DNA from 3 places in the Herbaspirillum sp. NPDC101396 genome. Region 1 is predicted to be linked to each of the others. Evidence: predicted binding sites of a transcription regulator. Region 1 holds the regulator's gene; each other region holds the start of a gene.
The links. The regulator FliA, encoded in region 1, starts transcription of late flagellar genes. The targets are predictions, from matches to a motif close to CTAAAGTTTNNNNNNNNNNNGCCGNTA.

Region 1 (7,657 bases):
CCATGAATGACAAAAGCCTGCGGGAGGTGATCCTTGGCTAGCTATGACGTTGATCAAGCGGAAGGACTGCGACGGATGCTGGAGCGTCCGACGCCGCGCGTGTTTACTTTCTTCTCGGTTCTTCCCGACGACGAAAAAGGCGCGATGCTGATCAATCTGGCAGCCTCTCTTGCCGCCGCCGACCACAACGCATTGTTGGTCGACGCTTGCATGACGCCCTCAGTGATCTTGTCGCGTTTTGGCGGTGTTGCCGTGGCGACACTGCTCGACGTCGCTCGTCAGGAGCGGCATCTGGATGAAGCGGTGCGCATGGTGCCGGAAGGTTTTGCACTGGCGCGCCTGTCGCGCAAGAACGTATCGGCCTCTACCCATCCGCAAGCCTCGCGGCTGGCGCAGATTTTCGACGGACTGACCGAAGAATCCGACATTACGCTCATCAACGGCGAATTGAATGACGAGGAGTTGCTGCCGGTCCCGGCCATGGAAATGGGCGAAATCGTGGTGCATATGTCGACCAGTCCGACCTCGATCAAGGCCGCGTACGTCTTGCTCAAGGGCCTCAGCGACAAGCTCGGTCGCCGTCCTTTCAATCTGCTCGTGAGCGGTGGTTCGGACGCGGAAGCGCAGATGGTCTACGCCAACATGGCGCAGGCGGCCAATCGCTACCTGGCGGCGCAATTGCATTTCATGGGCTCGATCCCGGCAGACGAACACATCCGTCGTGCATCCGGGCAGGGGCGCACCGTACTGGAAGCATTCCCGTTGGCCGGCGCTACGCTTGCGTTCAAACGCCTGGCGGATCAGTTTTCGTTATCCAATCTCACCAAGGGCACGTACGGTATGGCGACCGATGGTGCAAGTCTCGGAGTATGACGCGCCTGGCATTGCATGATCGTTCGTACTCACCATTATTGACGAGATGAGTTCTATGTATAACGTCAAAGGAAAGACGACCAAGAACGATTTGCTGGAGCTGCATGCGGCGCTTGTCAAAAAGCTGGCGCATCAGATGAAGGCAAAGCTTCCACCCAGCGTGGAAGTCGACGACTTGATTCAGGCAGGCATGATCGGTCTGCTTGATGCCGTCAATCGCTATGAAGAAACGCACGGCGCGCAGTTCGAAACCTACGCCGTGCAGCGTATCCGCGGCGCCATGCTGGATGAATTGCGCAGCAGCGACTGGCTGCCGCGCAGCATCCGCCAGAATACGCGCAAGATCGAAGAGGCCATCCATGTCCTGCTGCAGCAGCTCGGCCGTCCGCCGCAGGAAACCGAGGTCGCCACGCAGCTCAAGATGAGCCTCGTGGAGTACCAGGATATGCTGACCGAATGCGGCGGCCATCAGTTGATCTATTACGAAGACTTCCACGACGCCGACGGCGGCCACGAGCATTTCCTCGATCGCTACCAGACCCGGGACACCGACGACCCGTTGCAGAACCTGATCAACGGCGGTTTCCGCGACGCCGTCATCGATTCGATCAAGGCCCTGCCCGAGCGTGAAAAAATCCTCATGGGCCTGTACTATGAGCAGGAAATGAACTTGAAGGAAATCGGCGCCGTCATGGGCGTGTCCGAGTCGCGGGTTTGCCAGCTGCACAGCCAGGCCATCGCCCGCATGCGCTCGACTTTGAGGGAGCAGGCGTGGACTGGAGTAGCATAGGAGGGATACTGCTGGCGTTGGGATGCATCCTCCTTGGCTTGCTGCTTGAAGGCGGTCATCCCGGTTCTATCCTGCAGCCGACCGCTTTCCTGATCGTCTTTGCCGGCACCGTAGGCGCCGTTCTGCTGCAAACCAGGCTCGACAATTTCGTCCATGGCGTCAAATTGCTGTCCTGGGTATTTTCTCCCCCGGTTCACAACCACCGCAAACTGATCGATAACATCACGGTCTGGAGCGGCATCTCGCGGCGTGAAGGTCTGCTGCATCTTGAAGAGCACATGAACGACAGCAGCGACCCCTTCGTCAAGAAGGGCCTGCGCCTGCTGATCGACGGCATCACACCGGCCAAGTTGCTCGAGATCCTCGAGGTCGATACCACTGCTTACGAAACCCGCCAGCGCCAGGCGCTCAAGATATGGGAAGCCGCCGGCGGCTATTCGCCGACGATCGGCATCCTCGGCGCGGTGCTCGGCCTGATCCACGTGATGGAAAATCTATCCGACCCCGCCAAGCTGGGTGGCGGCATCGCCGTGGCTTTCGTGGCGACGATTTACGGTGTCGGCCTGGCCAACCTGTTCTTCCTGCCGGTGGCCAACAAGCTCAAGGAATTGCTGGCCATGGAAGTGAACCGGCGTGACATGGTCGCCGACAGTCTGTTCGGCATCGCCAGCGGCGACAATCCGCGCGTGATCCAGGAGCGCGCCGAATCCTATTTCACCACCGCATGACCTACTGACGCACAACGCACATCATGGCGCGCAAAAAACATGAAGAAGAGCATGAGAACCACGAGCGCTGGCTGGTTTCGTATGCCGACTTCATTACGCTGCTGTTCGCGTTTTTCGTGGTCATGTATGCCATTTCCCAAGTCAACGAAGGCAAGTACAAGATCCTTGCCGACTCGCTGATCAACGCCTTCGGCAAGGAGCCAGTCTCGACCGCGCCCATCGTTGTCCAGGCGGGAGGCCAAGGCGCCCAGCAATCTGTTGCCCCTAAAATTACCCTGCAAAAGCCGCGCAACAGCGAGGCGCTGCGCCGCGAAAAAGAGCGCATGACCGACATGGCGCGCGACATCATGCAGGTGCTGGCGCCGCTGGTGCAGGAGGGCAAGGTGCGCGTGACGCAAACCAGCGTGGGCGTCAACGTGGAGATCAATGCCAACGTCCTGTTCGCGCCCGGCGATGCGAAGGTGAGCAAGGAGTCGGAAGAAACCCTGATCGCCATTGCCCGGGTGCTGAAAAACGACGATCACGCTATCCAGATCGAGGGGCATACCGACAATACGCAGATCAACACCAGCGTCTTTCCTTCCAACTGGGAGTTGTCGGCGGTCCGTGCCAGTACGGTGGCGCGGCTGTTCAACAACCAGGGCATCGCAGACCTGCGCCTGACGGCGGTGGGGCATGGATCGAATCAGTCTGTGGCTTCCAACGATACGCCCGAGGGGCGGCTGCGCAATCGCCGTGTCGATGTGATGATCCTGTCGCGATTGGCGGAGCAGGCGACCGAAGTGCCGTTTGCGGAAGAGGGTGGCAAGCTCGTTCCGCCCGCTCAGCCCAAGCCTGGGCCATAAAGCAAAAAGCCCGTTCGCAAGAACGGGCTTTTTAAATTCCGGAGGGCGAAAAAATCAGCCGATGCCAAGCGGTCGGCCCGAGCTACGCAGGCTCGATTGGCCATCCGGGCCATAGAAGGAGCCGTTGCTCTTGCCTTGCAGGATGTTCATGGCGTTCTGGTTGATTGCCATTTGCTTGCCGATCAGCAAGCCGTTGAGGCGATTCAGTTCGCGCGCGGATTGCGCCAGCGCAAACAGTTCTCCCCACACTTGTTTGTCGCCGGCAGAGCCGTGTTGTTCGATCCAGGTCTGCATGCCGTTTTCGCCGGCGAGGAAGCCCAGTGCAGCCAGCGCCTTGTGGCGCTGATCGGCCAATGCTGCCATGTTGGCAACGATATTGGCCTTCTCGTTGATGATGTCGGGAATCTTGTCCGCATCGCCGTTGCCGCTGAGCAAATCCTGCTCTTGCTGCAACGCCGCCACCAAGCGCGACGTAACCAGCTTTTCATCGGCGAGTGTATGGGACGGCAGGAGCGAATTACTTGTCATTGCATTAAGCCTTGCGTGAACCGATCAGATCTTTGACTGTGTCGAGCAAGCCGTTGGCGACTTTCTCGGGATCAACCTGGAAGGTGCCATTGGCGATGGCAGCCTTGATTTCAGCAACTTTCTTTGCATCGAAAGTACCGCCGGCATTGGTGGCCTTCACGCCCAGCGCTTGATATTGAGAGGACAGCTGGACATTGGCCGCGGTGGAACTGTCGCTGCCTGTCTTTGCTGCGGTGGTACCGGCATTGCTGTTCGCGGGGCGCGCCTGGGGTTGCGCGATTTCCGGTAAGCCTTTGCCTGTTTTGAGGGCGTCATTAACGTTCACGGCATCATCCTTAATGGGTTAGGGTTCTGTGACCCGCCTGTTGCCTAGATTATCGGCCATTTTTCCGCAAACTTTAATTCTTTTATCACCCGTCAGAATGTTTCTTGTCAGTAATTGATTTCGAGGATGCCGCCGGCCTTCGCAATCCCGCTCACAACCTGGCCTGCAGCCGTTTTGGCTTGCACCATCTGGCCCTCGCTGCCGTTGGTCAAGGCGCGCGCTTCGGTGGAGATCTGGAAGCCGGGACCGATGGACACCACGCGTACTGCCTGGCCTTGCTGCACCACGCGGTTGCTGCGTAGTGCATCCTGGCGAATCGGGGCGCCCAGCGCCAGCGAAATGTTCGCGGTGCGGCCGACGGCCTGGGCGGCATCGGTAATGATGCCGTTGGGCAAATTCGACAGGTCGCCCTTCATCTTGGTGATGTCGTTCGGACCGATGACCTGGCCTTGCGCCAGCGGCGCTGCGGTGACGATATATTCGGCAATGACCTGCACGGTGGCGCGCACGTAAACCGTCCAGGGCGACGGCGCAATGCACTTGATGCCGATAGTGGTGCGGCCCCACAGGCGGCCGCCGTTGGGCATGAAAGCTTGCGGCGACGTGCAGGCGGCGAGGTTGAGGCGATTGTCGACCGGTTCGACGGCGATATTGACGGTGCCGGACAGGCCGGTCGTCTGCACTTTCATGAACTGTTCGGCAATTTTTTGCAGAGCGCCCAGATCCTGGCGCGGCGGCGTGTTCTGTTCGGCGGTTTGCGCCAGTGCGGGCAGCCCGAATGCGGGCAGCAACAACAGCAACGACAATAGCGCTTTTGACAATAATTTCATGACAACAACTTTTCAACCCGTGTGATCGGAAGCAGGGCCATCCTGTCAGCAATAGTACTGGCGGCCGATTCTGTCAAAAGGTCGAACAAGGCATAGTTTTCTCTCTTTCTCGGGCATTAGAGTTTGAGGGGGAGCCTTATGATCCAATGGTGTGTAAATCCCATTATCGGCGTAAAACGTACTTTATGAAGGGTACGTCAGGAGGATTAGATGGCTGCAAAACTGGATGATTATCTGCGATTCAATGAAACGGCGCTGAATTTGCGCGCCCAGCGTCAGCAATTGCTGGCGTCGAATATCGCCAACGCGGATACGCCGAATTACAAGGCGCGCGACATCGACTTCGCCAAAACGCTGCAGGGCGCCATGGCGGGCAAGTCCAGCACGGTGCCTCCGGTCGAACTGGCGCGCACGTCGTCGGCCCACATCGCCGGCAAGGCGACGGGCGACAGCGGCATCGGCGGCTCGCCGCTGCTGTATCGCAAGGAAACCCAGAGCAGTGTGGACGGCAATACCGTCGACATGGACGTCGAACGCAACCAGTTTACCGACAACGGGGTGCGCTATGAAGCAGGCATCACCGCCGTCAATGCGCAGATCAAAGGTCTGCTCGCTGCCATCCAACCAGGCTGATCATCATGTCTCTTTCCAATATTTTCAACGTCGCCGGTTCCGCCATGAGTGCGCAATCACAGCGCCTCAATACGGTCGCCAGCAACATCGCCAACGCCGACAGCGCAACCGGTCCGGACGGCAAGCCGTATAAGGCCAAGCAAGTGGTGTTCAAGGCGGTCCCGTTCGGCAGCATCGAAAACAGCGGCGTGCAGGTCAGCCAGGTCGTCGAAGACCAGGCGCCGCCCAAGCTGATCTACGATCCCAAGCATCCGATGGCCGACACCAACGGCTACGTCGCCATGCCCAACGTCAATCCGGTAGAGGAGATGGTCAACATGATCTCCGCATCGCGCTCGTATCAGACCAACGTCGAGACGATGAATACCGCCAAGAATATGTTGATGAAAACCCTCACCATCGGTCAATAAGGAAGATCTTAAATCATGACTACTGTCTCCAACGATCTGCTGTCGTCAATGAATGGCACGTCGACTTCGACCTCCAATACTTCGAGCCTGAACGACAACAGCCCGGAAGCGATTCAGAATCGCTTCCTGAAGCTGCTGACCGTGCAGATGCAGAACCAGGATCCGACCAATCCGATGGACAACTCGCAGCTGACCACGCAGCTGGCGCAACTGTCGACCGTGTCGGGCATCAGCCAGCTGAACACTACGCTGGCTTCGCTCATGTCCAATCTGGGTTCGGCGCAGTCGCTGCAAGCAGCCAACATGATCGGCCACAGCGTGCTGGCCGCGGGCAACAACCTGACTCTGACTTCGGATACGACCAAGGCAGCCGACGGCACCGAGACTACCACTCAGAAGGCCGTCTTCGGCGTGCAGCTCGGCGCCAACGCCGACAGCATTCAGGTCACCATCCGTGACGCGACCACCGGCGCCGTCGTGCGTCAGATGGATCTGGGCAGCCAAGCTGTCGGTACCGTGCCTGTCATCTGGGACGGCACCAACGACGCCGGCACAAAGGCTCCCGATGGTCAGTACACCTTCACCGTTGCAGCGACCAGCGCCGGCACCGCCGTGGATGCTACTGCGCTGTCCTTCGGTACGGTCGCCAGCGTCAGCACCGGTGCCGACGGCGTCAAGCTGAATGTATCGAATATCGGCACCATCAAGCCGACCGACGTTATCCAAATCCTCTAATCCACTGACGGCTTCCAGCACAAGGAGAATCAAATGAGTTTTCAACAAGGCCTGAGCGGTCTGGCAGGGGCATCGAAGAGCCTCGACGTGATCGGCAATAACGTTGCCAACGCCAGCACAGTGGGTTTCAAATCGGCACAGGCGCAGTTCGCCGACATGTACGCCAACTCGATGAACCGTTCCGGCAACTCGCCGGTCGGCATCGGCGTCGCGGTCGCGAACGTGCAGCAAGCGTTCACTCAGGGTAACGTCACCACTACCAACAATCCGCTGGACATCGCCATCAACGGCGACGGCTTCTTCCGCATGCAGGGCAGCCTGACTGACCAGTCGCCGATGTACGGCCGCAATGGTCAGTTCCAGCTGGACAAGGATGGCTACATCATCAATCCGAGCGAAAAGGGCGCGTACCTGACCGGCTGGCTGGGAAGTGTCGTTGGTGGTGATCCTGTTCCTCTGAAGATCGATACATCGAATATTCCTGCTACTGCGACAACCAAGATTTCTACCAAACTGAATCTTGATTCACGTCTGCCGGCTATTGACTCAACCGTCGTGCCTTTCAGTCCGACAAATGCGGCCAGCTACAGCAGTACGACCGGCGTCACCATGTATGACAGTTTGGGCAATAGCTATAACGTTCAAACGTACTACGTGAAAAAGACCACAGCAGCAACGCCTCCCAATACAGACTGGGATGTGTATGCGACCATTGACGGCAAGCTGTATCCCGCGCCGGCAGCTGCAGTGGCAACACCGCTGACGACGCTGTCTTTCAATACTTCCGGCGTATTGGTCGGCGGTGCGACTGCCGGCACATTTGCTGCAGCGACATTGAATGGTCCTTTCGTCAAACCGGGCGCGACATTCCCTGCCGCGGTTGCTGTCGATTACACCGGCACCACCCAGACCGGCCAGGCGTTCACTCCCGTCGCGCAAGACCAGAACGGCAAGGCGCCA
Region 2 (7,657 bases), on a different contig from region 1:
GTTGATCCTGGTCTTCCTGATCCTGCCGATACTGGTGATGATCCCGCTGTCGTTCAGCGACAGCAGCTTCCTGATGTATCCGATCAAGGGCTTCTCGCTGCGCTGGTACCAGAACCTGTTCGCGTCGGACGACTGGATGCGCGCCGCCCGTAACAGCTTCATTGTTGCGCCCGCCGCGACCGTGATCGCCACCGTGCTGGGCACGCTCGCTGCCGTGGGCCTGAATAAGGCCGACTTCCGCGGCAAAGGCATCCTGATGGCGATCCTGATTTCGCCGATGATCGTGCCGGTGGTGGTGGTCGGCGTCGGAGTCTATCTGTTCTTCGCGCAAATCGGCTTGTCGGACGGCTACACCGGGCTGATCCTGGCGCATGCGGCGCTGGGTGCGCCGTTTGTGGTCACGACCGTGCTGGCGACACTGCAGGGGTTCAATCACAACCTGGTGCGGGCCAGCCTGAGCCTGGGCGCCAGCCCGTTGCGCACCTTCTTCCGCATTACCTTGCCGGTGATTGCGCCGGGCCTGATCTCGGGCGCACTGTTCGCTTTCACCACCTCTTTCGACGAAGTCGTGCTGACGCTGTTCGTTGCCGGCCCCAACCAGGCCACCTTGCCGCGCCAGATGTTCGCCGGCATCAAGGACAACATCAGCCCCACCATCGCTGCGCTGGCGACCATATTGATCATTTTCTCCACCTGCCTGTTGCTGGTGCTGGAGTGGTTACGTGGTCGCAATAAGGCGGCGGCCAAATTTTAAGGAAAAACTCCATGCTGTTATCCGAACACCTCAAAGATCCGACCCTGTTGCGCCAGCAAGCCTACATCAACGGCGCCTGGTGCAATGCCGACAACGGCGGCACGCACGACGTGCACAATCCCGCCACCGGCGACAAGATCGGCACCATTCCCGACATGGGCGCCGCCGAAACGCGCCGCGCCATTGAGGCGGCACAAACCGCCTGGGCCGGCTGGCGCAAGAAAACCGCCCGGGAACGCAGCGTCATCCTGCGCAAATGGAACGACCTCATGCTGGCCAACGCCGACGACCTGGCGCTGATCATGACCACCGAGCAAGGCAAGCCGCTGGCCGAATCCAAGGGCGAGATCGCCTATGCCGCGTCCTTCATCGAATGGTTCGGTGAAGAAGCCAAGCGCACCTATGGCGACACCATTCCATCGCCGTCGCCGAGCAGCCGCATCATCGTCACCAAGGAGCCGATCGGCGTCTGTGCGGCAATCACGCCGTGGAATTTCCCGGCGGCGATGATCACGCGCAAGGCCGGTCCGGCGCTGGCGGCCGGCTGTCCGATGGTATTGAAGCCGGCCGAAGCGACGCCGTTCTCGGCGCTGGCGCTGGCGGTGCTGGCGGAGCGCGCAGGCGTGCCGTCCGGCGTGTTCAGCGTGGTCACCGGCTCCGCCAAGCTGATCGGCGGCGAGATGACCAGCAATCCGCTGGTGCGCAAGCTGAGCTTCACCGGTTCCACCGCGATCGGCAAGCTGTTGATGGAACAATGCGCGTCCAGCGTCAAGAAACTGTCGCTGGAACTGGGCGGCAATGCGCCCTTCATCGTGTTTGACGACGCCGACCTCGATGCCGCGGTCGAAGGCGCGATCGCGTCCAAGTTCCGCAACGCCGGCCAGACCTGCGTGTGCGCCAACCGCATCTATGTGCAGGATGGCGTGTACGACGCCTTCGCCGAAAAACTGGTGGCCGCCGTCGGCAAGCTGAAGGTCGGCAACGGCATCGAGAACGGCGTCACGCAAGGCCCGCTGATTGACGACAAAGCCGTCAAGAAGGTGGAGCAGCACATCGCCGACGCCCGCGACAAAGGCGGTCGCGTACTCATCGGCGGCAAGCGCCACGCACTCGGTCACAGCTTTTTCGAGCCGACCGTGATTGCCGACGTGACCTCGCAGATGATCATCGCCAGGGAAGAAACCTTCGGCCCGATGGCGCCGCTGTTCCGCTTCATCACCGATGAAGACGCCATTGCCATGGCCAACGACACCGAGTTCGGACTGGCCGCCTACTTCTATTCGCGCGACATCGGCCGCATCTGGCGCGTCGCTGAAGGCCTCGAAAGCGGCATGGTCGGCATCAATACCGGCCTGATCTCCAATGAAGTCGCCCCGTTCGGCGGCGTCAAGCAATCCGGACTGGGTCGCGAAGGATCGCACTACGGCATCGACGATTACCTGGTCATCAAGTATCTGTGCATGGGCGGGATCTGATTGCCTGATCGCTGAAGCCGGCCGCCTGAACGCCTCGCGCTGCGCTTCGGCGACCGGTCGCCGATGTCTTGTCTGCCGTGTTATTGCCCAGGGAAAAGTTTTCCCGATTCCTGCCGTTAACCCCTCATGCATCTACGCCCTGTCGCTGCGAATTCCATGCAGCGGCTGATTTGCGATTAGAATTTCGGTGTTCGACAACGACATGCATGTCGATCCGACAACACGCCAGGGCACCAGGGAACAACATGAAAAAACTCAATCTCAACCTCAAGGATGAGGTTTATGAATTGCTGGACCGCGATTACAAAAACTTCAATCGCCTCTCGCTGAAGTGCGACCCCGGATTTGTCTCGCCCACCTTCGAAAGCTTCATGCTGGCGAAACTCTCGGACAACACCACCTTCCTGACCGAAGCCGCCGTGCAGCACCTGATGCTCTCAGGTCAATATGCGTGGGCCAAGCGCGCGCTCGACAAAGACTTTCCCGACGTGGTCGCGATCCTGATTTCACAGGCTTCCAACTTCGGTTTCCATATCGCCGTACAGCACGACTGGACCGTTGACGAACTGACCGCGGCGTCGAAGGCCTGGGCGACATCCATCGTCAAGCAAGCCAAGGGCGACGAATCGCAGATCGACGTCCTCGCCGCGCAAATCAAGTCGGCGGCCATCAGCATCGCCAAGGCCGAAGAAGCATTGAAGACACCGGCATGGCGCCTGGCGCGTTCATGGGCGCAGCAACTGCACGACGCCAAGATCGCCGTCGAACATGCACGCGGCTCAGTCGCCAAGGAAAAACTGGGCTCACTGCGTACGCTGCTGACGCTCGGCATCGCCTACGGCACGGTCAAGGAAAAAGATGAGAAGGAAATCCTCGACCGCCTGCGCGCCAAGAAACCCTATCTGTTTGAAGAGGATGCCGATGGCTTCCTCGGCCGCGCCCTCGCCTGGTATCGCAGCGTATTCGCCTGATCCTTCGGGAATGTTGTTCTCCGGGCCCTTGGCGCTGCATGCTCCACGGGCCTTTTTCTTTGCATTTAAAGGGCTTTCGGCCGTTGGAACGCCTTGCGTTCCGCTTCGACGATGGTGCGGCAGGCACAGCCGGTCAGGTGATCGTTGACCAGCCCCATCGCCTGCATGAAGGCGTAGATGGTGGTCGGGCCGACGAAAGTCCAGCCGCGTTTCTTGAGCGCCTTCGATAGTGCCACCGAAGCTTCCGAGGTGGGATTGGCCTGCCAGTAATCGAGCGTGAGCGTCTTGGGCCGATCTTTGGCGGCGGGTTCGAATTGCCAGAACCAGGCGGCCAGCGAACCGGCTTCGTCGATCAGTTCGATGGCGCGGCGGGCATTGTTGATGGCCGAGACGATCTTGGCGCGGTTGCGGATGATGCCGGCGTCGCCGAGCAGGCGTTCAATGTCTGCCTCGGTATAACGCGCCACCCGGTGGAAATCGAAACCGTCGAACGCCGCACGGAAATTCTCGCGCTTGCGCAGGATGGTGATCCACGCCAGGCCCGACTGGAATCCTTCCAGGCAGATTTTCTCGAACAGTCGCACATCGTCAGCCACCGGCCTGCCCCATTCGCCGCCGTGGTACTCGGGCATGGCTGCATGCCAGGCGCAATATGTTGTTCCATCTTCCGTCGTGATCAGTCCGGGCACGTCGCTGCTGGTGTTTGTTGTCATGTCAATAATAGGAACGCCGCTGGCAAGCCGCTATGATGCGACAAAGCAAGCCGGCGCGCACGGCGCTTCTTGCTAATTTATTGCTAATCCATTGCTCGTCTGTCGCTGCTCAAAAAATAATTGCACGGCAAGGGAATAAGCCCGGAGCCCGTTCGTCTTACTGTGCACGAACGATATGACGCGCTTGACCGCCACTGACAACATTTGCACATGAGCACCGATTTCAACGACAACGACTTGCGCGAACTGCTGCCCCGGCTGCGGCGCTTTGCGCTGTCGCTGACGCGCCATGAAAACAGCGCCGACGACCTGGTGCAGTCCTGCCTGGAACGTGCGCTCTCGCACAGCGACCGGCGTCGCAAAGACGGCGACTTGCGGGCGTGGCTGTTCCAGATCATGTACCGCCGCTTCCTCGACGGCGAGCGCCGCGCCAAACGCTATGCCGGCTTGCTGTCGCTGTTCGCCGGCCGCGAAGAAGAGTTGGCGCCCTCAGCCGAAGACGTCGCCATGTCGCGCGCCGCGCTGCAGGATTTCGGCAAGCTGACGGCCGAGCAGCGCGCGCTGCTGTTGCTGGTATCGGTCGAAGGACTCAGCTACCAGGAAGCCGCCGACGCCCTCGACATCCCGCTCGGCACCGTAATGTCGCGCCTGTCGCGCGCCCGCAAGGCGCTGCGTGGATTCAATGATGGCAAGCCTGTCACTCCTCCACTACGGATTTTGAAATGAACGCCTTCTCTCCTTCCGAATACGATCTGCAGGCCTATGCCGACGGTCAGGTCGACGAGACGCTGCGCCGCCAGATCGCGCTGTATCTGGAGTCCCATCCCGAAGCGGCGCGTGAAGTCGAACTGCTGCGCCAGGAAAGCCAGCGTCTGCGCGCTGCGCTCGACAACATCCCCGCCACGGAAACACCGGCCCGCCTCGATCCGTTTCGCATCCGTCGCGAGTTGCGTGCGCGCTCACAGCGACGCATGGCAATCGCCGCGTCGCTGGTGCTGACCTTGAGCCTGGGCACGCTGGGCGGCTGGCAGTTGCGCGACATGTCGATGCGCAAAACGTACCTGCCGATGGCCGATGCCACCCAGGCTTATCGCCTGTTCGCCATCGGCGACATGGCGCAAAAGGTCGACATGAAGACTGACCAGCCGGCGCAGCTGCAATCCTGGCTCAACCATCACTTCGTCCAGGCGGCGCCGATGCCGGACTTCAGCGCCTATGGTTTCCGTCCTGTGGGCGGACGCCTGATGGCCAGCGACAAGGGTGCCGCGGCGATGGTGACGTACGTGAACGACCAGGGCCAGGCCATCGTGTATTACGTGCGCCCGCCCGGCGAACTGTTCAACTTCGGCGCCGGCAATCGCCAGGACGGCAACCTGCTGACGCAGTACTGGCGCCAGGGGCGTTACTTCTACGCCGTGGTCAGCCCGGCCGATTCACCGTCGGCGCTGCCGGTGCAACGCGCGGTAGAACCGAACCGACCACAGTCCTGATCTGACTTCCCCGTTGTAAAACACAACCGCTGACCGGAGCGGATGGAGACGTGCGTGCTGCTTTTCGACCAGGCAGCGGCACGTCGCATGAATTCGCCGCTCGCCTTTGTTCATTTACTTATTCATCCACCACTGAGGAACACCATGCTCAACAAACGCAACTTCATCCGCTCCACCCTGGCCGGCGCTGCTTCGCTTGCCGTGCTGCTTGCTCACGCCGCCAGCGCACAGGAAGTCATCAAACCTGTCGCCGCTCCGGTAAAAAATGTGGTCCTCGTGCACGGCGCCTACGCCGACGGCTCCAGCTGGTCGGAAGTCATCGTGCGCCTGCAAAAAGCCGGCCTGCACGTCACCTCGGTACAGAACCCGCTATCGTCGCTGGCCGACGACGTCGACGCCACACGCCGCATCCTGGCGCTGCAGGACGGCCCGACCATCCTGGTCGGCCATTCCTGGGCCGGCACCGTGATCAGTGAAGCCGGCGTCGATCCGAAGGTGGTTGGTCTGGTGTATGTGGCAGCGCGTGCGCCGGACGCAGGCGAAGATTACGCGGCATTGGCCGGGACCTTCCCGCCTGCGCCGGCCGGCGCCGGACTGGTCAAGTCGGGCGGCTATGCCCAGTTGAACGAAGAAGCCTTCGTACGTGATTTCGCCGGCGACATCGATCCGGTAAAGGCCAAGGCGATGTATGCCGTGCAAGGCCGCATCTCGGAAACGCTGTTCGCTTCACGCACCACCCAGGCGGCATGGCGCAGCAAGCCGACCTGGTACGCCGTGTCGACCAACGATCGCACCACCTCGCCGCAAATGGAACGTTTCCTGGCGCAACGCATGAAGGCCAAGACCATCGAAATCGCGTCGAGCCACGTGTCGATGCTGTCGCACCCGGATGAAATCTCCAGCCTCATTCTGGAAGCGGCCGGCCAAAAGCGTTGATCCGCACACGGCCTCAGGCCAAAACAGCCTCTTGAAGTAATTGCATGGCCGCCGGTGGACAGCTCTGTCCATGCCGGCCCGAACCGGCGATCGCGTACACCGTACGGATCGCCGGTCCGTCCATCTCGAAGCTGAGGACGAGCGCAATTTTTCCGTGCTGCAAGAATGTCGCACCCCAGCCGCCGTTGATGCCGGCGCAAGCGACCTGCATGCCGCTCGCCTGCATCGACAGGACGCCGTCGACAAAGCTGCTCGCAGCCTGGGCGCCAATGCCGCCATTGCCCATCACCACAGCATCCGGCGCCAGCAATTGCAGCATGGCCTGCTTGTCCTGACGGCAGATCGCCGCCACGAATTCTCGCGCCGTCTCGCGACATGCCTGCTCATCCGTGACCCGGCGTACGCGATCCGACTGGACGCGTTCCTTCGCCCGTCGCACCAGCTGACGGCAATGCACCGGCGTCTTGTCCAGCGTGCGCGCGATTTCCTCGTACTGGCAATCAAACACTTCATGCAGCAGCAAGGCCGCGCGCTCGTCCGGGCTCAGGCGCTCCAGCATCAGCAGCACGCCGTATGACAAGTCAGACAACATCGACACGGCATCTTCGGCCGACGGCGCGTGCTCGTCCATCCATGGCTCCGGCAGCCAGGGCACGGCGGTGGTCGCGCGCTCGTACTGCAGATGCCGCAGGCGGTCGATCGCCAGCCGCGTGGCGACCGTGGTCAGCCAGGCTACCGGTGTTTTCAACGCCAACTCCTGCGCTTCATGCCAGCGGATCCAGGTTTCCTGGACGACGTCTTCGGCCTCGGCCACGCTGCCCAGCATGCGATAGGCGATCGACAGCAGCCGTCGCCGTGCGGCTTCGAACGTGGCGGTGGCGCTGATCGGGGTTCTTGTCATGTGATCTCTCCATGTATGCAGCGCCGAGCGACTGCTCCTTGTTGACGTCCGGGCCGGCCGAAACGTGACAGCTTGCGAAAAATATTTTCATTCCGTCACGGGAGGCCGCCGGCAGCCGTCATGTCCTTACATCAACTTCTTCATCGAAAAAGGACACGCCATGCCTGCATTTTCCCCTCGCGCTCTGGACCTGGTCCCCACGGTCGTCGAGCAATCGGGACGCTCCGAACGCGCCTACGACATTTACTCGAGGTTGCTGCGCGAGCGCATCATCTTCCTGGTCGGTCCGGTCACCGATCAATCGGCCAACCTGATCGTGGCGCAGTTGCTGTTCCTTGAATCGGAGGATCCAGACAAGGACATCTCCCTCTACATCAATTCGCCCGGCGGCGTTGTCTATGCCGGGCTTGCGATCTA
Region 3 (7,657 bases), on a different contig from region 1:
TTCCCGGATTTCATTGTCATGTTGCCTTCCATCGAACAACGTTTAGCTCTCGAACTCGTCGCCAAGCCGGTGCAGGTTGCCGCCGCGATCGCCTTACTCGACGAAGGCGCGACCGTGCCTTTCATCGCGCGCTACCGCAAGGAAGCCACCGGAGGCCTGGACGATACCCAGCTGCGCCTGCTGGAAGAGCGCCTGCGTTACTTGCGCGAGCTGGAAGACCGCCGCGCCGCGATCATCTCGTCCATCGAAGAGCAGGGCAAGATGACGCCGGTCCTGCTGGACGCCATCGTCCACGCCGAAGACAAGACCCGTCTGGAAGATCTGTACCTGCCCTATAAGCTCAAGCGCCGCACCAAGGCCCAGATCGCCGCCGAAGCCGGCCTCACCGAACTGGCCGACGCGCTGCTTAACGACCCGATGCTCAATCCGGAAGAGGAAGCGGCGAAATACCTCAAGCCCGCCTTCACCACCGACAGCGGCGACAATCCCGGCGTGGCCGATGCCAAGGCGGCATTGGACGGCGCGCGTCAGATCCTGATGGAACGTTTCGCTGAAGATGCGCAGCTGTTGCAGGCGCTGCGCGAATACATCACCGAACACGGCATCGTTGAATCGAAGGTGATCGAAGGCAAGCAGGACGCCGGTGAAAAATTCGCCGACTATTTCGACTACTCCGAAACCATCGGCACGATTCCATCGCACCGCGCGCTGGCCTTGTTCCGCGGTCGCCGCGAAGAGATGTTGACGGTGGTTCTGCGCCTCGACACCGAAGAAGAAAAACCGAAGTGGGACGCGCCGCACAACCCGTGCGAAAACCGTATCGCCGCGCGCTTCGGCGTCAGCAGCAAGGGTCGTCCCGCCGACAAGTGGCTGGCCGACACCGTGCGCTGGGCATGGCGCGTGAAGGTCTTCATGCACCTCGAAACCGAACTGATGACGGGCCTGCGCGAGCGCAGCGAAGCCGAAGCGATCAACGTCTTTGCCCGCAACCTGAAGGATTTGCTGCTGGCCGCGCCGGCCGGTCCGCGCGCCACCATGGGCCTGGATCCGGGACTGCGCACCGGCGTCAAGGTGGCGGTGGTTGACGCCACCGGCAAGGTGGTCGACACGACCGCCATCTTCCCGCATCAGCCGCGCAATGACTGGGAAGGTTCGCTGCACACGTTGGCCAAGCTGGCTGAAAAGCATAACGTCTCGCTGATTTCCATCGGCAACGGCACCGCTTCGCGCGAAACCGACAAGCTGGCGCAAGACTTGATCAAGATGCGTCCGGAACTGAAGCTGACCAAGATCGTCGTGTCGGAAGCCGGCGCATCGGTGTATTCGGCCTCTGAATTCGCCTCGAAGGAATTGCCTGATCTGGACGTGTCGATCCGCGGCGCGGTGTCGATTGCACGTCGTCTGCAAGATCCGCTGGCCGAGTTGGTCAAGATCGATCCGAAGTCGATCGGCGTTGGCCAATACCAGCATGACGTCGGCCAGTCGCAACTGGCGCGTTCGCTTGACGCCGTCGTCGAGGATTGCGTGAATGCCGTCGGCGTTGACGTCAACACCGCTTCCGCGCCGTTGCTGGCGCGCGTGTCCGGCCTCAACGCCAGCGTCGCGCAAAGCATCGTGTCGTATCGCGACATGAAGGGCATGTTCACCTCGCGCGCCGGTTTGCGTGAAGTGCCGCGCCTGGGCGACAAGACCTTCGAACAGGCGGCCGGATTCCTGCGCGTGATGAACGGCGACAACCCGCTCGACGCGTCGGCGGTCCACCCGGAATCGTATCCGCTGGTGGAAAAAATCCTGGCCGACATCAAGAAGGACGTGAAGGGCGTGTTGGGTGAAAGCGCCTTGCTGAAATCGCTGAGCCCGGCCAAATACGCCGACGAAAAATTCGGTGTGCCGACCGTCACCGACATCCTGAAGGAGCTGGAAAAGCCCGGCCGCGATCCGCGTCCTGAATTCACCACCGCAACCTTCAAGGATGGCGTTGAAGAAATCAAGGACCTGCGCCCCGACATGATCCTCGAAGGCGTGGTGACCAACGTCGCCGCCTTCGGCGCCTTCGTCGACATCGGCGTGCATCAGGACGGCCTGGTGCATATCTCGGCCCTGTCCAACACCTTCGTCAAGGATCCGCACACCGTCGTCAAGGCCGGTCAGGTGGTCAAGGTCAAGGTGCTGGAAGTCGACGAGAAGCGCAAGCGCATTGCACTGACCATGCGCCTGTCCGACAGCGCACCGGTTGCCGGCAGCAAGCCGGAGCAACGCGGCGACCGTAACGATGCACGTCGCCTGTCGCAGCACCAGGGCCAGCAGTCGCGTCAGCCGGCGCCGGCGAACAACGCCATGGCGGCGGCGTTCGCCAAGCTCAAGGGCTGATGCGGAGCGGTTGAATAAATCGATGGACAAAAAAAGACGCGGCTTGCCGCGTCTTTTTTTACGCCTGCAGCGTGGCTGCAGGGGCGTTGCTCCGATGCCGGTTGCGGAATCAGTAGTTGGTGACGGTGGTGCGGCTGGCCGTGATCGAGACCGACACCGAGACGCTGGTGGTGGTCGAGCTGCCGTCCGTCGGCGTGGAACCATCATCGGTCGTCGGGTTCTTCAGCGCAGCGACGAAATCGGCGATGCCCTTCTTCAGGATTTCATAGGTCTTGTCGATGTTGCTGGCGATGTCGCCGTTGAGGACCTTGAGGCTGGACAGGATGCCGCGCGCTTCATCGAAGCCCTGGTCGACGCCCTTCTGGATCAGGCTCATGAACTTGTCGATGTTGGCGTCCCGCTTGCTGGTGTCAGCGGCGCCGTCGGCGCTGTCGGCACCGTCCGTGCTGTCGCCGGTCTTGCTGTTTTGGCTGAACAAGCCGAACGCGCTCTTGATGAACGACAGGATGCGGCCGGCGGTGGCTTCCGGGCTGTTGTCTTGCGAAGCGGCGTTCTGGATGGCGTTGTCGCCGAGTTCCGGCTTCAGTATGTCGTTGAGGTTTTCGATCGCCGACTTGTAGACCAGCGACAGCGGGTCGTTCTGCGAGGACAGCGACACTTCCAGTGACGATTGCAGAATGGCTGCGTTGAGCTGTTGCTTGGCGATGGCCGGGGTCAGTTTGACATCTTTCGCACCGGTCGCGCCGTCCGTCTTGGTGGCGTCGTCAGTGGTGGAGGCATCGGTGGTCGCGGGCAGGCTGGTGGCCGGCGTGTTGGTATTGATCGTGTTGGTGCTGATAGACATGGCAGGTCTCCTGTACAAGGACCGCACGCAAGAAGGAGGGGAAATGGCAGTCCATCCTCAACTTACGGCATGCTGACCGAAATCTGAAGGTCACAATGCCAACTTCGTTTGTAAGAATTTATGACCAGAATCGAGACAATACGTATCGTTTTCACTGAAATTGAGGTAATTATTGTTTTTTGGAAACGTCCTTTTGCAGCTATCGTGCATCTCAGTTCATGAGAGCGATGATCCTGTCTCTCAAATCGCTTGCGGCGAAATTATCTAAGGTTGGATGACACCGCTCTTGTCCACTGTCGTCACGTCGACATAGGTGGAGCCCTGATGACTGGACGGTGAAAAATTGATTTGATAGCCGGCGTGGTCGTAGGTTTTGTCGTTGACTGTTTCCAGCGCGACAATCAATTTCTCGTGCGTCAGCCGGTGGCTTGCGCGACTAAGGCCTTCGGCCAGCACTTTTGCGGCGATATAACCTTCGAGTCCGAGATAGCTGAATTGTCCGATCCTGGCGACGCGCATCGCCTTTTGGTATTCATGCACGATGGGCGTGCGCGCTTTCCACGGATGCGGCACGACTTGCGAAATGATCAGGCCGCTTGCGGCTTCTTCCAGGTCGCTGGTCAGCAGCGGGCTGCACACCAGCGAAGCGCAATAAAAATAACCGAGATAGCCCTTGGCGCGCAGGTTGCGTATCAAGGCGCTGTTGACGTTTTGTGAAATGCTCATGATTAGCACCACGTCGGGTCGGCTTTCCAATAGTTTGTCGGCGATCTTGTCGACGTTTTGTCCCATGATGCTTTCCGACGCGACCAGCTGTGCGTTTGCATTGCTGATCTTGGCTTTCATCATGACGTTGTGCGGCAGTCCCGTAGCGTCATTGAAGATCGCCAGCCGTTTCAGTCCCATCTGCGTGAAGCGCGAAAACAGATAGTCGTATTCGTTGGCATAGCTCGCGCGTATCGTGAAGACATGCCGGTTGAACGCGGCGTACACAATCCAGGAGCCCGTCACAGGGGCGAAATACGGCACCTTGCGTTCGTTGATCAGCGGCAATACGGCGGCGGTGGTTTGTGCGCCGATATAGCCGAACAGCGCGATGGCCTTGTGCTCGTCGAGCAGCTCCTGCGTGTTCTTGAGCGCCAGGGTGGGATCGTTCTGGTCATCCAACGTCATCAACCTGACCCGGCGACCCGCTATGCCGCCGCGACTGTTGAGCTGGGCGAAGTAGACGTTTGCTCCGGTGATGAACTGGCGTGTGATCTTGGCATAGGGGCCGCTCAGATCCGCAGACTGGCCGACAACAATGTCGTTGTTGCCGGCAGGTTCGGCGGGATTGAATTGTCCATGGGCATGGCAACACAAAAAAAACAGGGTCAGCGCAGCGATGCGCCGCACGGGAAGGAATGGTATTCGCATGGTCTCGACACCTCCACCAGTTGTTGGCCGTAGAGATGGTTTTGTCGTGCTACTCAGAGTAGCAACGATGCACGAGGAGGCAATGCTTTTATGCGAATCGGACCCACAAACCGGCTGAATCTTGACGATGTACGAACCTCGTCAGAATCTTTTTCTACAGTTCTTCCACCATGAACAAACGCCGGTGTTCGCGCATGGCGTAACGGTCGGTCATGCCGGCAATGTAGTCGGATACCTGGCGCGCCTGGCGGCGCTGGCCTTCGTCGTCCTGTTCGGCAACCACGTAGTCGGGCGGCAAGAGCGTTGGTTGCGCCAGGAAGGCCTGGAACAATTCGGCGATGATGCGGCGCGCCTTGGCGGTCATGCGATTGACCTGGTAGTGGCGATACAGGTTCTGGCGCAGGAAGCGCTTGAGCACGGCGGCTTCCTGCTGCATCGGTTCGGAGAAGGCGATCAGGGGCGCGGCGTTGCGTACGTCCTCGATGCTGAGGGGCGCTGCGGCGGCGATGTTTTCCTGCGAGGTGCGGATGAGGTCGACGATCAAGGTATTAATCATGCGGCGCACGGTTTCGTTGATGGCGCGGCGACCGGTGATGCCGGGATAGGCCAGTTCCGCTTCGCGCTGATGGCGTGCGAAGAAATCCACTTCACCCAGCTGCGCAATCGTCAGCAGGCCGGAACGCAGGCCGTCGTCGATGTCGTGGTTGTTGTAGGCGATCTCGTCGGCCAGATTGGCCAGCTGTGCTTCCAGGCTAGGCTGCTTCTTGTCGATGAAGCGCTGGCCGATAGCGCCGAGCTGGCGCGCGTTGGCCAGCGAGCAGTGCTTGAGGATGCCTTCACGCGTCTCGAACATCAGGTTGAGGCCATCGAAGGCACCATAGTGCTGTTCGAGGTCGTCGACCACGCGCAGGCTTTGCAGGTTGTGCTCGAAGCCGCCGAAGTCCTTCATGCAGGTGTTCAGCTCATCCTGGCCGGCGTGGCCGAACGGCGTGTGGCCGAGGTCATGGGCCAGCGAGATGGCTTCCACCAGGTCTTCGTTGAGGCGCAGATTGCGTGCGCAGGAGCGCGCAATCTGGGCGACTTCGATGCTGTGGGTCAAGCGCGTGCGGAACAGGTCGCCCTCATGATTGACGAAGACCTGAGTCTTGTATTCGAGGCGGCGGAACGCGGTGGAGTGGATGATGCGGTCGCGATCGCGCTGGTATTCGGTACGCGATCCGGGAGCAGGTTCGGAGAAGCGGCGCCCGGTCGATGTTGCTGCATGGGCGGCATAAGGTGCAAGGTGGAGCGGCGCGTCTTGGGTCATGTCAGGAACTCATTCAGGTGCTTCAATGCAGATCTTCAATCGACGGCGACGCAATGACTTCTGCAACCGTCGTCCTCAGCTCGGGGTTTGTACGCAGGCCGCCAGCGTCTGCAGCAAGACATCCTGCGGCACGTTGGTGATCAGCGGCTGACCCAGCGGCTTGATCAGGATGAACTTGATCGCGCCGCCTTCATTCTTCTTGTCGACTTCCATCAGTTCCAGCCAACGCTCCGTCCCGAGGTCTGGCGCCACGACAGGCAGGCCCGCTGCCTTGACCAGTGCAGTCAGGCGATCCTTCGAGACGGCGTCGATGTAGCCCAGCCGATGCGACAGGTCGGCCGCCATCACCATGCCGCAGCCGACCGCTTCGCCGTGCAGCCATTGGCCGTAGCCGAGGCCGTTCTCGATCGCGTGGCCGAAGGTGTGGCCGAAGTTGAGGATGGCGCGCAGGCCGCCTTCGCGTTCATCCTGGCGCACTACCTCGGCCTTGATTTCGCAGGAACGCTGGATCGAATAGGCCAGCGCGGCGTTGTCCTTGGCGACCAGCTTGCCGATGTTGGCTTCGATCCAGTCGAAGAACGGGGCGTCGATGATGGCGCCATGCTTGATCACTTCGGCCAGGCCGGCCGCCAGTTCGCGCGACGGCAGCGTGTGCAGCGTGGCGGTATCGGCGATCACGGCTTGCGGCTGGTAGAACGCGCCGATCATGTTCTTGCCGAGCGAATGGTTGATGCCGGTCTTGCCGCCGACCGAGGAGTCGACCTGCGACAGCAGCGTGGTCGGGATCTGCACGAACGGCACGCCGCGCATGTACGACGCCGCTGCGAAACCGGTCAGGTCGCCGATGACGCCGCCGCCGAGTGCGACCAGCGTGGTCTTGCGATCGCATTTTTCGGCGAGCAGGACATCGAACACTTTCATCAGGCTGGCCCAGGTCTTTTGTTCTTCACCGTCGGGCAGCACGATTTCGGTGACTTGCTTGCCGGCGTCTTCGAGCAGCTTGCGCACGCGCGGCAGGTACAGCGGACCGACCTTGTCGTTGGTGACGACGGCGACGCGCTTGCCGGCGACGTGGCGCGTGAGCAATTCGGGGTTCGACAGCAGATCGTGGCCGATGGTGATCGGGTAGCTGCGCTCTCCCAGTTCGACTTGCAGGGCGACGGGGACGAAGGTGGAAGCGGTCATGGCAGGTTCGGCGGAGGCGGCTGGTGGTGTGGAGGAGGTAGCTGGCGCAAAGGCGGCATCGGCAGTCTGTTTGGGTGTCAGTTCGAGCTGGCTCAGGATGGCCTGCACCAGGAACTGCACGTTGGGGCGGCCGGTCTCGATGACGAAATCGGCTACTTCGCGGTAATACGGATCGCGCTGGCGCGACAACTCTTCGAGCTTGCGGCGCGGATCGGCGGTTTGCAGCAACGGGCGATTCTTGTCGCGCCCGGTGCGCTGCAGGATCTGGTTGATGCCGGCGCGCAGATAAATCACGGTGCCGCGCTGCTTCAGGTAGGCGCGGGTTTCGGCGCGCAGGATGGCGCCGCCGCCGGTGGCCAGGACGATGTCTTGCTGGGCGCTCAGTTCGCGGATGACGTCGGCCTCGCGCTTGCGAAAACTTTCCTCGCCTTCGATTTCAAAAATCACGGGAATGGTTGTGCCGGTGCGCGACTCGATCTCGTGATCGGAGTCGACGAAGCGCTTGTTCAGTTTTTTCGCCAGGGCACGCCCTATCG

Region 2: a site for FliA is predicted at 2,322-2,348, ahead of ACIROY_RS02680 (DUF4088 family protein). Genes of this name have one in related genera too.
Region 3: a site for FliA is predicted at 3,277-3,303, ahead of ACIROY_RS06745 (DUF5610 domain-containing protein). Genes of this name have one in related genera too.

Annotation. Positions count from the first base shown of each region.
Region 1 covers NZ_JBIWNT010000007.1:67,649-75,305, reverse strand. Annotated here, with positions in the region: gene flhF (flagellar biosynthesis protein FlhF) at 1-41, shown strand, start outside; gene ACIROY_RS22330 (MinD/ParA family protein) at 76-873, shown strand; gene ACIROY_RS22325 (RNA polymerase sigma factor FliA) at 929-1,663, shown strand; gene ACIROY_RS22320 (flagellar motor protein) at 1,645-2,391, shown strand; gene motD (flagellar motor protein MotD) at 2,415-3,236, shown strand; gene ACIROY_RS22310 (flagella synthesis protein FlgN) at 3,291-3,764, opposite strand; gene flgM (flagellar biosynthesis anti-sigma factor FlgM) at 3,769-4,089, opposite strand; gene flgA (flagellar basal body P-ring formation chaperone FlgA) at 4,197-4,919, opposite strand; gene flgB (flagellar basal body rod protein FlgB) at 5,130-5,552, shown strand; gene flgC (flagellar basal body rod protein FlgC) at 5,558-5,962, shown strand; gene ACIROY_RS22285 (flagellar hook assembly protein FlgD) at 5,978-6,697, shown strand; gene flgE (flagellar hook protein FlgE) at 6,731-7,657, shown strand, end outside.
Region 2 covers NZ_JBIWNT010000001.1:573,582-581,238, reverse strand. Annotated here, with positions in the region: gene ACIROY_RS02690 (ABC transporter permease) at 1-754, shown strand, start outside; gene gabD (NADP-dependent succinate-semialdehyde dehydrogenase) at 766-2,229, shown strand; gene ACIROY_RS02680 (DUF4088 family protein) at 2,475-3,200, shown strand; gene ACIROY_RS02675 (DNA-3-methyladenine glycosylase I) at 3,266-3,913, opposite strand; gene ACIROY_RS02670 (sigma-70 family RNA polymerase sigma factor) at 4,124-4,639, shown strand; gene ACIROY_RS02665 (anti-sigma factor family protein) at 4,636-5,403, shown strand; gene ACIROY_RS02660 (alpha/beta hydrolase) at 5,548-6,339, shown strand; gene ACIROY_RS02655 (sigma-70 family RNA polymerase sigma factor) at 6,353-7,240, opposite strand; gene clpP (ATP-dependent Clp endopeptidase proteolytic subunit ClpP) at 7,401-7,657, shown strand, end outside.
Region 3 covers NZ_JBIWNT010000002.1:382,582-390,238, forward strand. Annotated here, with positions in the region: gene ACIROY_RS06740 (Tex family protein) at 19-2,370, shown strand; gene ACIROY_RS06745 (DUF5610 domain-containing protein) at 2,480-3,214, opposite strand; gene ACIROY_RS06750 (ABC transporter substrate-binding protein) at 3,479-4,630, opposite strand; gene ACIROY_RS06755 (deoxyguanosinetriphosphate triphosphohydrolase) at 4,785-5,936, opposite strand; gene aroKB (bifunctional shikimate kinase/3-dehydroquinate synthase AroKB) at 6,012-7,657, opposite strand, start outside.